2 regions of the Eubacterium sp. AB3007 genome follow, and region 1 is predicted to be linked to the other one. Evidence: predicted binding sites of a transcription regulator. Region 1 holds the regulator's gene; the other holds the start of a gene.
What was found. The regulator Rex, encoded in region 1, represses fermentation and respiration genes when NADH is low (regulators of the CRP and FNR family bind a similar motif). The targets are predictions, from matches to a motif close to ATTGTTAANNNNTTAACAAT.
Positions count from the first base shown of each region.

Region 1 (5,190 bases):
CGGAATATCTGCTGACTGTGGCACAGGGCAAGCTGGACAAGGCGAATGATAAGATCAACGCCCTCCAGAAGGAACTTAAACAGTCGAAGGACAAGAGCGCGAAAGAGATCAAGGAGCTGAAGAAGCAGCTTAAGGCGGCAAAGGAAGAAGCCACCAAGTCGAACAAGACGCTGAAAAAAATAGCGAAACAGCTGAAAGTCAAGAAACTGAAGGTCAAGTCGAAGTCCAGGAAGGCGACCGTGAAGTTCAAGGCGGTCTCCGGCGTTACTGCTTACCAGATCCAGTACAAGCAGAAGGGCAAGAAATGGGCAGATCTGACCAAGTCCACTACCAAGACCAAGGTCAAGAGCAAGAAACTGAAAAAAGGCAAGAAATACACCTTCCGTGTCCGGACCATCACAAAGGTAGATGGTAAGAACGTTTACGGGAAGTGGGCAACCAAGAAAGTAAAGATCAAATAATAACAACGGGAGGGAGCCGCAGCTCCCTCCCGCTCTGTATGGCGTTTCATGCCTTCCACTCTCTGATCTCCCGGCGTAGCCAGTCTGCCCAGGAATCCATCCCCTCGCCGGTCTTGGCGCAGATGGGGATGACCTCTGCCTTTGGGTTGCGCAGGGCGATGTTTTTCCGGCAGGTATCCAGGTCAAAATCGAAATAAGGCAGGACATCGATCTTGTTGACGAGCACCACATCGCAGATGGAGAACATGAGGGGGTATTTCAGGGGCTTGTCATCTCCCTCCGGAACGGAGAGAATCATGGCGTTTTTGGATGCCCCCGTGTCAAACTCCGCCGGGCATACCAGGTTCCCTACGTTCTCCAGAATGGCCAGATCTACATCGCCTGTTTCCAGAGCCTCCAGTCCCTGGGCGGTCATGCCTGCGTCCAGATGGCACATGCCACCGGTGTGGATCTGGATGGACCGGGCCCCGGTCTCGGCGATGGCCCTGGCGTCCACATCGGAGTCGATGTCCGCCTCCATGACGCCGATCCTGTATTCCTCCTTCAGCATCTCAATGGTCCGGGTCAGGGTCGTGGTCTTGCCGGATCCCGGAGAAGACATGAGGTTGAGCAGGAAGATCCCCCGGCTCTTCAGTTCCTCTCGCAGTCTGTCTGCCTCCTGGTCGTTGTCCGCAAAGATACTTTCCTTTACTTCGATTATCTTGACTTCCTTCTGATCCATAGTGATCCTCCTTCTTGAAACAAGTATACCACATAGCAATTTCCCCTTGCAATCGGAAGACTTCTCAACTATAATGTATTTGATATTAGAACAAGCGAGGAGGTTAGTTATGTCTTTTGAAAAGATCAGAGATATTATCGTGGAGCAGCTCAACGTTGAGCCTTCCATGGTTACTATGGATACCAACCTGATGAAGGATCTGGAAGCAGATTCTCTGGATGCTGTAGAGATCATCATGGCGATCGAGGAGGAGTTCGACATCGAGATCCCAGATGAGGAAGCAGAGAATTTCCAGGTGGTGAGCGATCTCGTAGGCTTTGTAGACGATAACATCGAATAACAGGACAGACCCGCCTCACCGGCGGGTCTTGTTGTAAGAGAAGGAGAGGAGCATGGCCAAGAATACCAAGATATCCAACGCCGTCATCAAGCGGCTCCCGCGTTATCGCAGGTACCTGATCGAACTGAATAAGAAGGGCGTAGAGAAGATCTCTTCCAAGGAGTTCAGCGAACTCATTGGCTATACCGCTTCCCAGATCCGGCAGGATCTGAACAACTTCGGCGGGTTTGGACAGCAGGGATACGGGTACAGCGTAGAGGGATTGCTGAAGGAGATCAGCGCCATCCTGGGGCTGGATCAGGTCTACAAGATGGTCATCGTCGGTGCCGGCAACCTGGGCCAGGCCATCGGGCGCTACACTCACTTCCACAAGCAGGGGTTCAAGATTTGTGCTATGTTCGAGGTGGATCCGGCGCTCATCGGCCGCGATCTGGACGGCGTCCCCATCCTCGACGAGGAAGATATGGTCCAATATGTGGAGAAGGAGAACATCGACATCGGCGTCATCTGTGTCAACAAGGACAACGCGCAGGGGGTGGCAGACAGGCTTTGTTTTGCGGGGGTGAGAGGCATCTGGAACTTTGCCACCGCGGACATCGAGGTCCCCTCACACGTGGCGCTGGAGGACGTGCATCTGTCCGACAGCCTGCATTCCCTGGCGTATCATATGAACGACAAGCGCAAAAAGGGATAGTCCCCAAAAGCAAAACCGCTTCGCGTAAGCGAAGCGGTTGTTTCTACCAGTCCTATGTCACTATGCCTCTACCGGCGCATCAACAGGACAAGACTCTGCGCAAGCACCGCAGTCGATGCAGGTATCTGCGTCGATTACATACTTGTCATCGCCTTCGGAGATCGCCTCTACCGGGCACTCAGGTGCACAAGCTCCACAGCTAATGCAGTCGTCTGTGATTTTGTAAGCCATTGTATTCCTCCTTATAAGATTGATCTTAACTGAATTCCGGCTTTATTATACCAGAAAGGACGTAGCAAGTAAAGATGAAAGTTTACTCTCTGACAGGAAAGAGCGGGACCGGCAAAAGCTTTCAGGCCATGAACCTCTGCAAGGAAAAAAACATCCAAAGCATCATCGACGATGGGCTTTTTATCTGCGGGCATCGGGTGGAAGCGGGGGTCTCCGCCAAGCGCCAGAAGACCATGGTGGGCGCCATCAAGACGGCTTTGTTCAACAAGCCGGAGCATCAGGCGCAGGTGATGGCCGCTATCGCCCGCACAAAGCCCTCCTCTATTCTGATCCTGGGCACGTCGGACCAGATGGCAGACCGGATCGCCGCACGCCTGGAGCTCGGTCCCATCGATGAGCGCATCCACATCGAGGACATCACCTCGGAAGAGGAGCGTACCGTGGCGCGGAAGCAGAGGATCGGGCAGGGGAAGCACGTGATCCCGGTACCGACCTTCCAGGTGAAACGCGCCTTCGCCGGCTACTTTATCTCGCCGCTGAAGATCATCAAGGACAACCTGCGGGGAAGTGCCCAGTCGGAGCGGACCGTGGTCCGGCCTACCTTCAGCTACATGGGGGATTTCATCATCTCTGACAAGGCGGTGGCGGATATCGCCCACTGTGTCGCCAAAGAGAGCCCGGATATCTCGGAGGTATCCCGTGTCTATGTGAACACCAAGCCTGAGGCACTGCAGATGTATGTCACAGTGGATCTGCGGGAGGGGTGCAGGCTGTGGAAGGCTGCCGAAGGGTTCCAGCGGCGATTGGCGGAGGTAGTGGAAGCCATGACCGCTTTTAACATCGTCAATGTCAGTATCAACGTGCGGAAGGTGGCCGGAGAGTCTTGACATTCCAGACCAAAAGCAATATAATTAAATATTGAACGGGGCTCTGCCCTTTAATAGCTTCGCCTGACATGGTTTGGGTCCTGCGCAATAGGATGCCGTGAACCTTGTCAGGTCCGGAAGGAAGCAGCAATAAGCGGAAGTTCTTATGTGCCGCAGATAAGCCTTCTCCAACGTCATGCGGAGCTGTTAAAGGGCAGATATTTTATTAGAACCAGACTGCGGTGCGATCCGTCGCCCGCGATGGAGCGTGGAGAGACAGAATGAAGCAATACAGGGCTTTGTACAGGGAGAACAGACCGGAGGTGTTCGACGAGATCCTGGGACAGGAGCAGATCGTTCGGATCCTGAGGCACCAGATCGCCACGGACACGGTGAGCCATGCCTATCTGTTCTGTGGAACCCGGGGCACTGGCAAGACCACCACGGCCAGGATCCTGGCCAAGGCGGTGAACTGCACTGGAGAAGGTGAGCGCCCCTGTGGGGAGTGTCCCAGTTGCCGCGCGATCGCGGAGGGGAATTTCATCGATGTGATTGAGATCGATGCGGCATCCAACAACGGTGTGGAGAACATCCGGGAGCTGCGGGAGAGTGTCAATTATCCTCCCAGTGCAGGACGGCGGAAGGTCTATATCATCGACGAGGTCCACATGCTGTCTACCGGGGCGTTCAACGCACTCCTGAAAACACTGGAGGAACCGCCGGCACATGTGATGTTCATACTGGCCACCACCAACCCGGAGAAGTTGCCGCAGACGGTACTGTCCCGGTGTATGCGACTGGATTTTCGGCGGGTGTCCGCTGCTGAGATCAAGGCCAACATGGCCCGGATCTGCCAGGAGCACGGCGTTGAGATCACGGAGGGGGCGTTGGCACTTCTGGCAAGGAACGCAGACGGATCGGTGCGTGACTCCCTGAGTATCCTGGAACAGTGCATGTCCTCCGGGGAGGCACGTTTGGACCGGGACAAGATCCTGGAGTTTCTGGGGACGGTCTCGGAGGAGTTCTACATCGAGTTGACGGAGAAGGTGCTGACCCGCAACATATCCCAGGCGCTTTTGCTTCTGGAAGGCGCTATGGAGGAAGGGAAGGACGTCCGACAGATGATGAAGGACTGGATGGCCCACTACCGCGCCCTGTTGATCGCGAAGTTTGTGAAAAATCCCGGAGATATGCTGAACATGTCTTCGGAGAACATAGAATTGTTGAAGGAACAGAGTGCCAAGATCGAACTGGCAGAGTTGAACAGCAGCATCGTGACGTTGGCGAAAACCATCAATGATGCCCGCTATTCTACCCAGGCGAGGATCCTCATGGAGGTGGCTATCGTCACCATTGCAGGGGGATTGGAGTACGGCGCCAGACCGGCAGCTCCGGCGAACAGGCCGGCGACGCCCACGAGCAGACCGGCGACGCCCACCGCTTCCACAAAGCCGGCAGCAGAGCAGAAACCGGCACCGGCGACGACGGAGGGCGGAATACCAGCCATCCAGATCGAGGAGCCAGAATTCGATTCCGCGGCCATGGAGGAAGCCATGGCGACCATGCGGGCTGACGCGGTGCCGAAGCAAAGCCCCTATGCAGGCACGGATAGAGATGGGGCACCATCGAGGCAGGTGAACTCTGTTGCCGCACCTACGCCGGCAGTTCCGGTCAGTGCACCTTCTGAACCAGAGAAGAAGGCGCCGATGACAGCGCCCAACGCCGCCGCGGCAGAAGAGACAGAGGAAGTGCCGGAGGCTTTTTATTCCCAGGAGGAGCTGGACCAGCTCTGGAACGATATCTTTGAGCAGGCAGAACCTCTGGCAGCCACCACCAACAGCATGCGACGAGCAATGCTGGCCGCTGTGGGGGAGCGC
Region 1 is NZ_JIAD01000001.1:1,303,006-1,308,195, reverse strand. Features, by position in the region: gene P156_RS0106315 (C69 family dipeptidase) at 1-461, shown strand, start outside; gene hypB (hydrogenase nickel incorporation protein HypB) at 508-1,182, opposite strand; gene acpP (acyl carrier protein) at 1,292-1,522, shown strand; gene P156_RS0106300 (redox-sensing transcriptional repressor Rex) at 1,575-2,216, shown strand; gene P156_RS0106295 (DUF362 domain-containing protein) at 2,277-2,447, opposite strand; gene P156_RS0106290 (hypothetical protein) at 2,522-3,334, shown strand; RNA gene ffs (signal recognition particle sRNA large type) at 3,361-3,537, shown strand; gene dnaX (DNA polymerase III subunit gamma/tau) at 3,595-5,190, shown strand, end outside.

Region 2 (5,190 bases), 1.2 Mb from region 1:
AACTGGATGAGGAGACAGTGCTGGTCTCCATGATGGCGGTAAACAACGAGATCGGGACCATATTCCCGGTGAGAGAGGTGGCGGATCTTTGCCACAGGCACAAAGCTTTGTTCCACACGGACGCCGTACAGGCGCTGGGGAAGATCGATCTGGGGAACACCGGTGCGGACTTCATCACCATCAGCGGGCACAAGATCCACGGACCAAAGGGTATTGGCGCGCTTTGGGTCAGGAAGGGAGTCAATCTGCCGGCCTATATCGTCGGCGGGGGACAGGAGAAGGACCGCCGGTCAGGAACGGAGAATGTTCCGGGGATCGTCGGTCTCGGAGAAGCGGTCAAACTGACCAGAGAGGAACTGGCAACCTGTGAGGCTGTTCGCGACGGCAGCGAGCTGGCGGGGATGTATCGCGTCAGACAGTATCTGCTGGACGGCCTCAGAGAAAGCATTGGGGACATCCGCGTCAACAGTCCGGAGGATCCGAAGGAATGCGCCGCATCGGTGTTGAATGTCTCCTTCCTGGGGACCAGAGGAGAGGTGATCCTCCACACACTGGAGGGAGAGGGGATCTACGTGTCCACCGGTTCCGCCTGCTCCTCGAACAAGAAGGGAAGGAGTCATGTGCTGAAGGCTATGGGGCTTTCAGACAAGGAGATCGAGGGTGCGATCAGATTCAGTCTGTCCAGAGACAACACGATCCAGGAGATGGACGTGGTGATCGAGAAGGTGAAGCAGGCAGTGGAGCGGTTCAGGCTGCTGGGCAGCTTTCGCTGATAGAGGAGAAGTGCTATGAACGAACAGAATATTCTCATCGTGCGCTGCGGCGAGGTAGCGTTGAAGGGGATGAACAAGCCATATTTTGAAAAGACGCTGGTAGAACGGATCCGCCGGAACCTGAAAGGATTTGATGGGGTGGATGTGAAGCGCCACGAGGGACTCATTTTCGTGAGAAGTCCCAGGAAGCATCAGGAGCAGGATCTGATCCGGGAGATCAGCAAGGTCTTCGGAGTCGCGTCCATCAGCCCGGCGGTGGAAGCTCCTAGCGACCTGGACGCCATCGGAGAAGAGGCCGTACGGTTCATGCTGAAGCAGATCGAGGAGAGGGGCATCAAGACCTTCAAGGTAGAGGCCAAACGAGCTGACAAGCGATTCCCGGTGAAATCCCCGGATATCGCCAGAATCATCGGAGCCAAGGTGCTTATCGGCTGCAAGGTGCTTTCGGTGGACGTACATGAGCCGGACTGCAGGCTGTTCGTAGATTTGCGGCCGGATCGGACGTACATTTATGATCAGAAGATCTCCGGATTCGGAGGACTTCCTCTTGGTACCAACGGAAAGGGAATGGTTCTTTTGTCCGGTGGGATTGATAGCCCTGTGGCAGCGTGGATGATGGCCAAGCGAGGGATGCTTATCGAGGCAGTCCATTTTCACAGCTATCCCTATACCAGCCAGCGCGCCCAGCAGAAGGTGGAGGAACTGGCCGGGATCGTGGCTGGCTATACAGGGAGATTCAAGATGCATGTCATCAACCTGCTGCCGATCCAGGAGGAAATCGTGAAGAACTGTCCGGAAGAGGAGACTACGATCTTGGTACGTCGTTTCATGATGCGCATCGCTCAGGAGATCGCCCGAAAAGCCGGTTGTATGATGTTGATCACCGGCGAAAACCTGGGACAGGTTGCCAGCCAGACCGCGGAAGCGTTGGTGGTGACCGATGCCTGTGTACAGATGCCGGTGATGCGGCCGTTGATCGCCATGGACAAGGTGGACATCATGGACAAAGCCCAGGAGATCGGTACTTATGAGAAGTCCATCGAACCTTATGAGGATTGCTGTACTGTGTTCCTGCCCAAACATCCCACTACCAAGCCCAGGCTTGCACAGATCGAGGCATCCGAGTCGAAACTGGATGTAGAGGGGCTGGTGAAGGCCGCGGTAGAGTCTCAGGAGACCATTCAGATCGAAGTACAGTAAGATGTATACCAAAAGAAGGTGATTCGATTCCGAATCACCTTCTTTTCGTATAAAGCCACACTGAAAAAACACCATTTATTACTTGCAAAAAGTATACAAGTATGGTTAAATAAATATGGTGTGGATTTGTGTTTGTGAAAAATATAACTTTCACAGGGCATCCGCATCAGCTAACGTCAGACGGTTAAAAACCTCCCTCGGGAGAGGGACCGTTATTATAATCTAAGGAGGCATTTACATGAACTTTCTACAGACGAAGGAACAGGAATTCGTAAGGAAAATGGTAAGAGACTTCGCCGAGACCGAAGTTGAGCCATTGGCTGCTGACATCGACAAAGAGCACAGATTCCCTGAAGAGACTGTTGCCAAGATGGCAGAGCTCGGCATGATGGGTATCCCGTTCCCAACCAAGTACGGCGGAGCTGGCGGAGACGAGATCTCCTATGCGATCACCGTGGAAGAACTGGCTAGAGTATGTGCATCTACAGCGGTTATCGTTTCCGCACATACATCCCTCTGCTGCTGGCCGATCTACGCTTACGGTACAGAAGAGCAGAAGATGAAGTACCTGCCTGACCTGCTGAAGGGTCGTAAGCTTGGTGCTTTCGGTCTGACCGAGCCTAACGCAGGAACCGATGCTGGTGGACAGCAGACAAGAGCGGTCCTGGACGGCGATGAGTGGGTTCTGGATGGAGCCAAGGTGTTCATCACCAACGGTGGCTATGCAGACACTTTCGTAGTCATGGCTATGACCGACAAGAAGAAGGGTACACACGGCGGAATCAGTTCCTTCATCGTAGAGAAGGGTGATCCGGGATTCTCCATCGGTAAGACCGAGGACAAGATGGGAATCCACGCCTCCTCCACCACAGAGCTGATCTTCCAGAACTGCAGAATTCCTAAGGACAGACTGCTGGGAGAAGTTGGTGACGGATTCAAGGTAGCCCTGTCCACACTGGACGGCGGACGTATCGGAATCGCTTCCCAGGCTCTGGGTATCGCACAGGGTGCATTCGATGTTACCGTTGACTACATGAAGGCCAGAAAGCAGTTCGGAAAGAGACTGTCCCAGATGCAGGCACTCCAGTTCGAGATGGCTGATCTGAAGACAAGAATCGAAGCTGCAAGACTCCTGGTTTACAGAGCTGCGTTCCTCGAGGATGCTCACAAGCCTTACGGTGAGGCCGCTGCCATGGCTAAGCTGTTTGCTGCTGAGACTGCAATGAAGGTAACGACTAAGTGCGTCCAGTTCCACGGCGGATATGGATACACCTGTGATTATCCGGTTGAGAGAATGATGAGAGACGCCAAGATCACTGAGATCTATGAGGGTACCTCTGAAGTTCAGAAACTCGTAATCGCAGCTAATACTTTCAAATAAAGATAAATAGGAGGAATTAGAAATGGCATTCAAGATTATCGTATGCGCAAAGCAGGTACCTGATACAAACGTAATCAAGATCAATCCGAAGACCGGAACCCTGATCAGAGACGGTGTACCAAGCATCCTGAACAATGACGATGCTAACGCTCTGGAAGAAGCATTGAAGATCAAAGATAAATATCCAGATACAACCATTACCGTTATCTCCATGGGACCGCCGCAGGCTAACGATCTGCTGTTCGAGTGCATCGCTAAGGGCGCTGACGAGGGTATCCTGGTATCCGACAGAGCAGTTGGCGGATCCGATACATGGGCTACCTCCAACACACTGGAAGCAGCTGTACGCAGATGGGTCAAGGACAACGGAGATTTCGACCTGCTGTTCACCGGAAGACAGGCTATCGATGGAGATACCGCTCAGGTTGGACCGCAGCTGGCTGAGAAGCTGGGACTGCCTCAGGTTTCCTACGTTGAGGAATTCGAACTGGCTGAGGACAGAAAGTCCGTTACCGTTAAGAGACAGCTCGAGGATGGTTATGAACTGATCGAGGTTCAGCTGCCTTGCCTGCTGACCACCATTAAAGAACTGAACACTCCGAGATACATGAGCGTGAACGGCATCTATGGTGAGAAGAACATGAAGACCTGGAACGCCAAGGACATCGAGGTTGACCTGACTAAGGTTGGTCTGGAAGCATCCCCGACAAACGTATTCAGATCCTTCACTCCTGCTCCGAAGCAGCCGGGCGTCAAGATCGAGGGCGACACTGAGAACGAACAGGCTAAGAATCTGCTGATCAAGCTCAAGGGTAAGCATGCAATCTAATTTGGAGGAGGAAATATAAATGGCTATTAACATTATCAAAGAAAAATGTATCGGTTGCGGACAGTGCTTCAAGAGCTGCCCGAAGGACGCATTTTATTTCGAACCATATGATGGAAACAAGCTCGGCAAGGTTGCTGCAATCGGACCTAGCTGCGACTTCTGTAACCAGTGCCTGACCGCATGTAAGTTCGGTGCGATCGAAGAGAAGAAGATCGAAGTTCAGGCTGACCTGGATGACTACAAGCACGTTTGGGTGTTCGCAGAGCAGAGAGACGGCAAGCTGATGAACGTTGCTCTGGAGCTCATCGGTGAGGGCTATAGACTGGCCAAGGAAATCAGCGAGGATACGCAGGTTTGTGCAGTTCTGCTGGGTTCCGAAGAAGACATCACTCCGCTGGTTGACGAGTGCTTCGCATACGGCGCAGAGAAGGTCTACAAGATTGCCAGCCCGGTTCTGCAGCACTACACCACAGACGCATACACCTATGCTCTGAAGGAAGCCATCGACGAGTACAAGCCGGAGATCGTTCTCTACGGTGCTACCCACATCGGAAGAGACTTCGCTCCGAGAATCGCTGCTCGCTGCAACACCGGTCTGACCGCTGACTGCACCAGACTGGACGTAAGAGTTTCCAGCTACATCGAGTTTGCCAAGAAGAACACCACTCTGGATACTTCCACACTGGATCCAGATGATCCTTCCACCGGCATCAAGCAGACCCGTCCGGCATTCGGCGGAAACCTGATGGCTACCATCATCTGCCCGAGAACCAGACCGCAGATGTCCACCGTACGTCCTGGCGTAATGCAGAAGAGAGAGCCTGTTGAGGGTGCTACCGGTGAGGTCATCGATGTGAAGACTACCGTTTCTGAGGACGATATCCACATCACCATCAAGGACGTTGTCAAGTCCGCTAAGGAAATGGTTTCCCTGACTGATGCTGATATCATCTGCTCCGGCGGACGTGGACTGGGCGATCCTTCCGGTTTCGAACTGATCAAGAAGT
Region 2 is NZ_JIAD01000001.1:112,957-118,146, forward strand. Features, by position in the region: gene P156_RS0100510 (cysteine desulfurase family protein) at 1-773, shown strand, start outside; gene thiI (tRNA uracil 4-sulfurtransferase ThiI) at 789-1,973, shown strand; gene P156_RS0100520 (acyl-CoA dehydrogenase) at 2,212-3,354, shown strand; gene P156_RS0100525 (electron transfer flavoprotein subunit beta/FixA family protein) at 3,377-4,183, shown strand; gene P156_RS10985 (FAD-binding protein) at 4,203-5,190, shown strand, end outside.
Region 2: a site for Rex is predicted at 2,105-2,124, ahead of P156_RS0100520 (acyl-CoA dehydrogenase). Genes of this name have one in related genera too.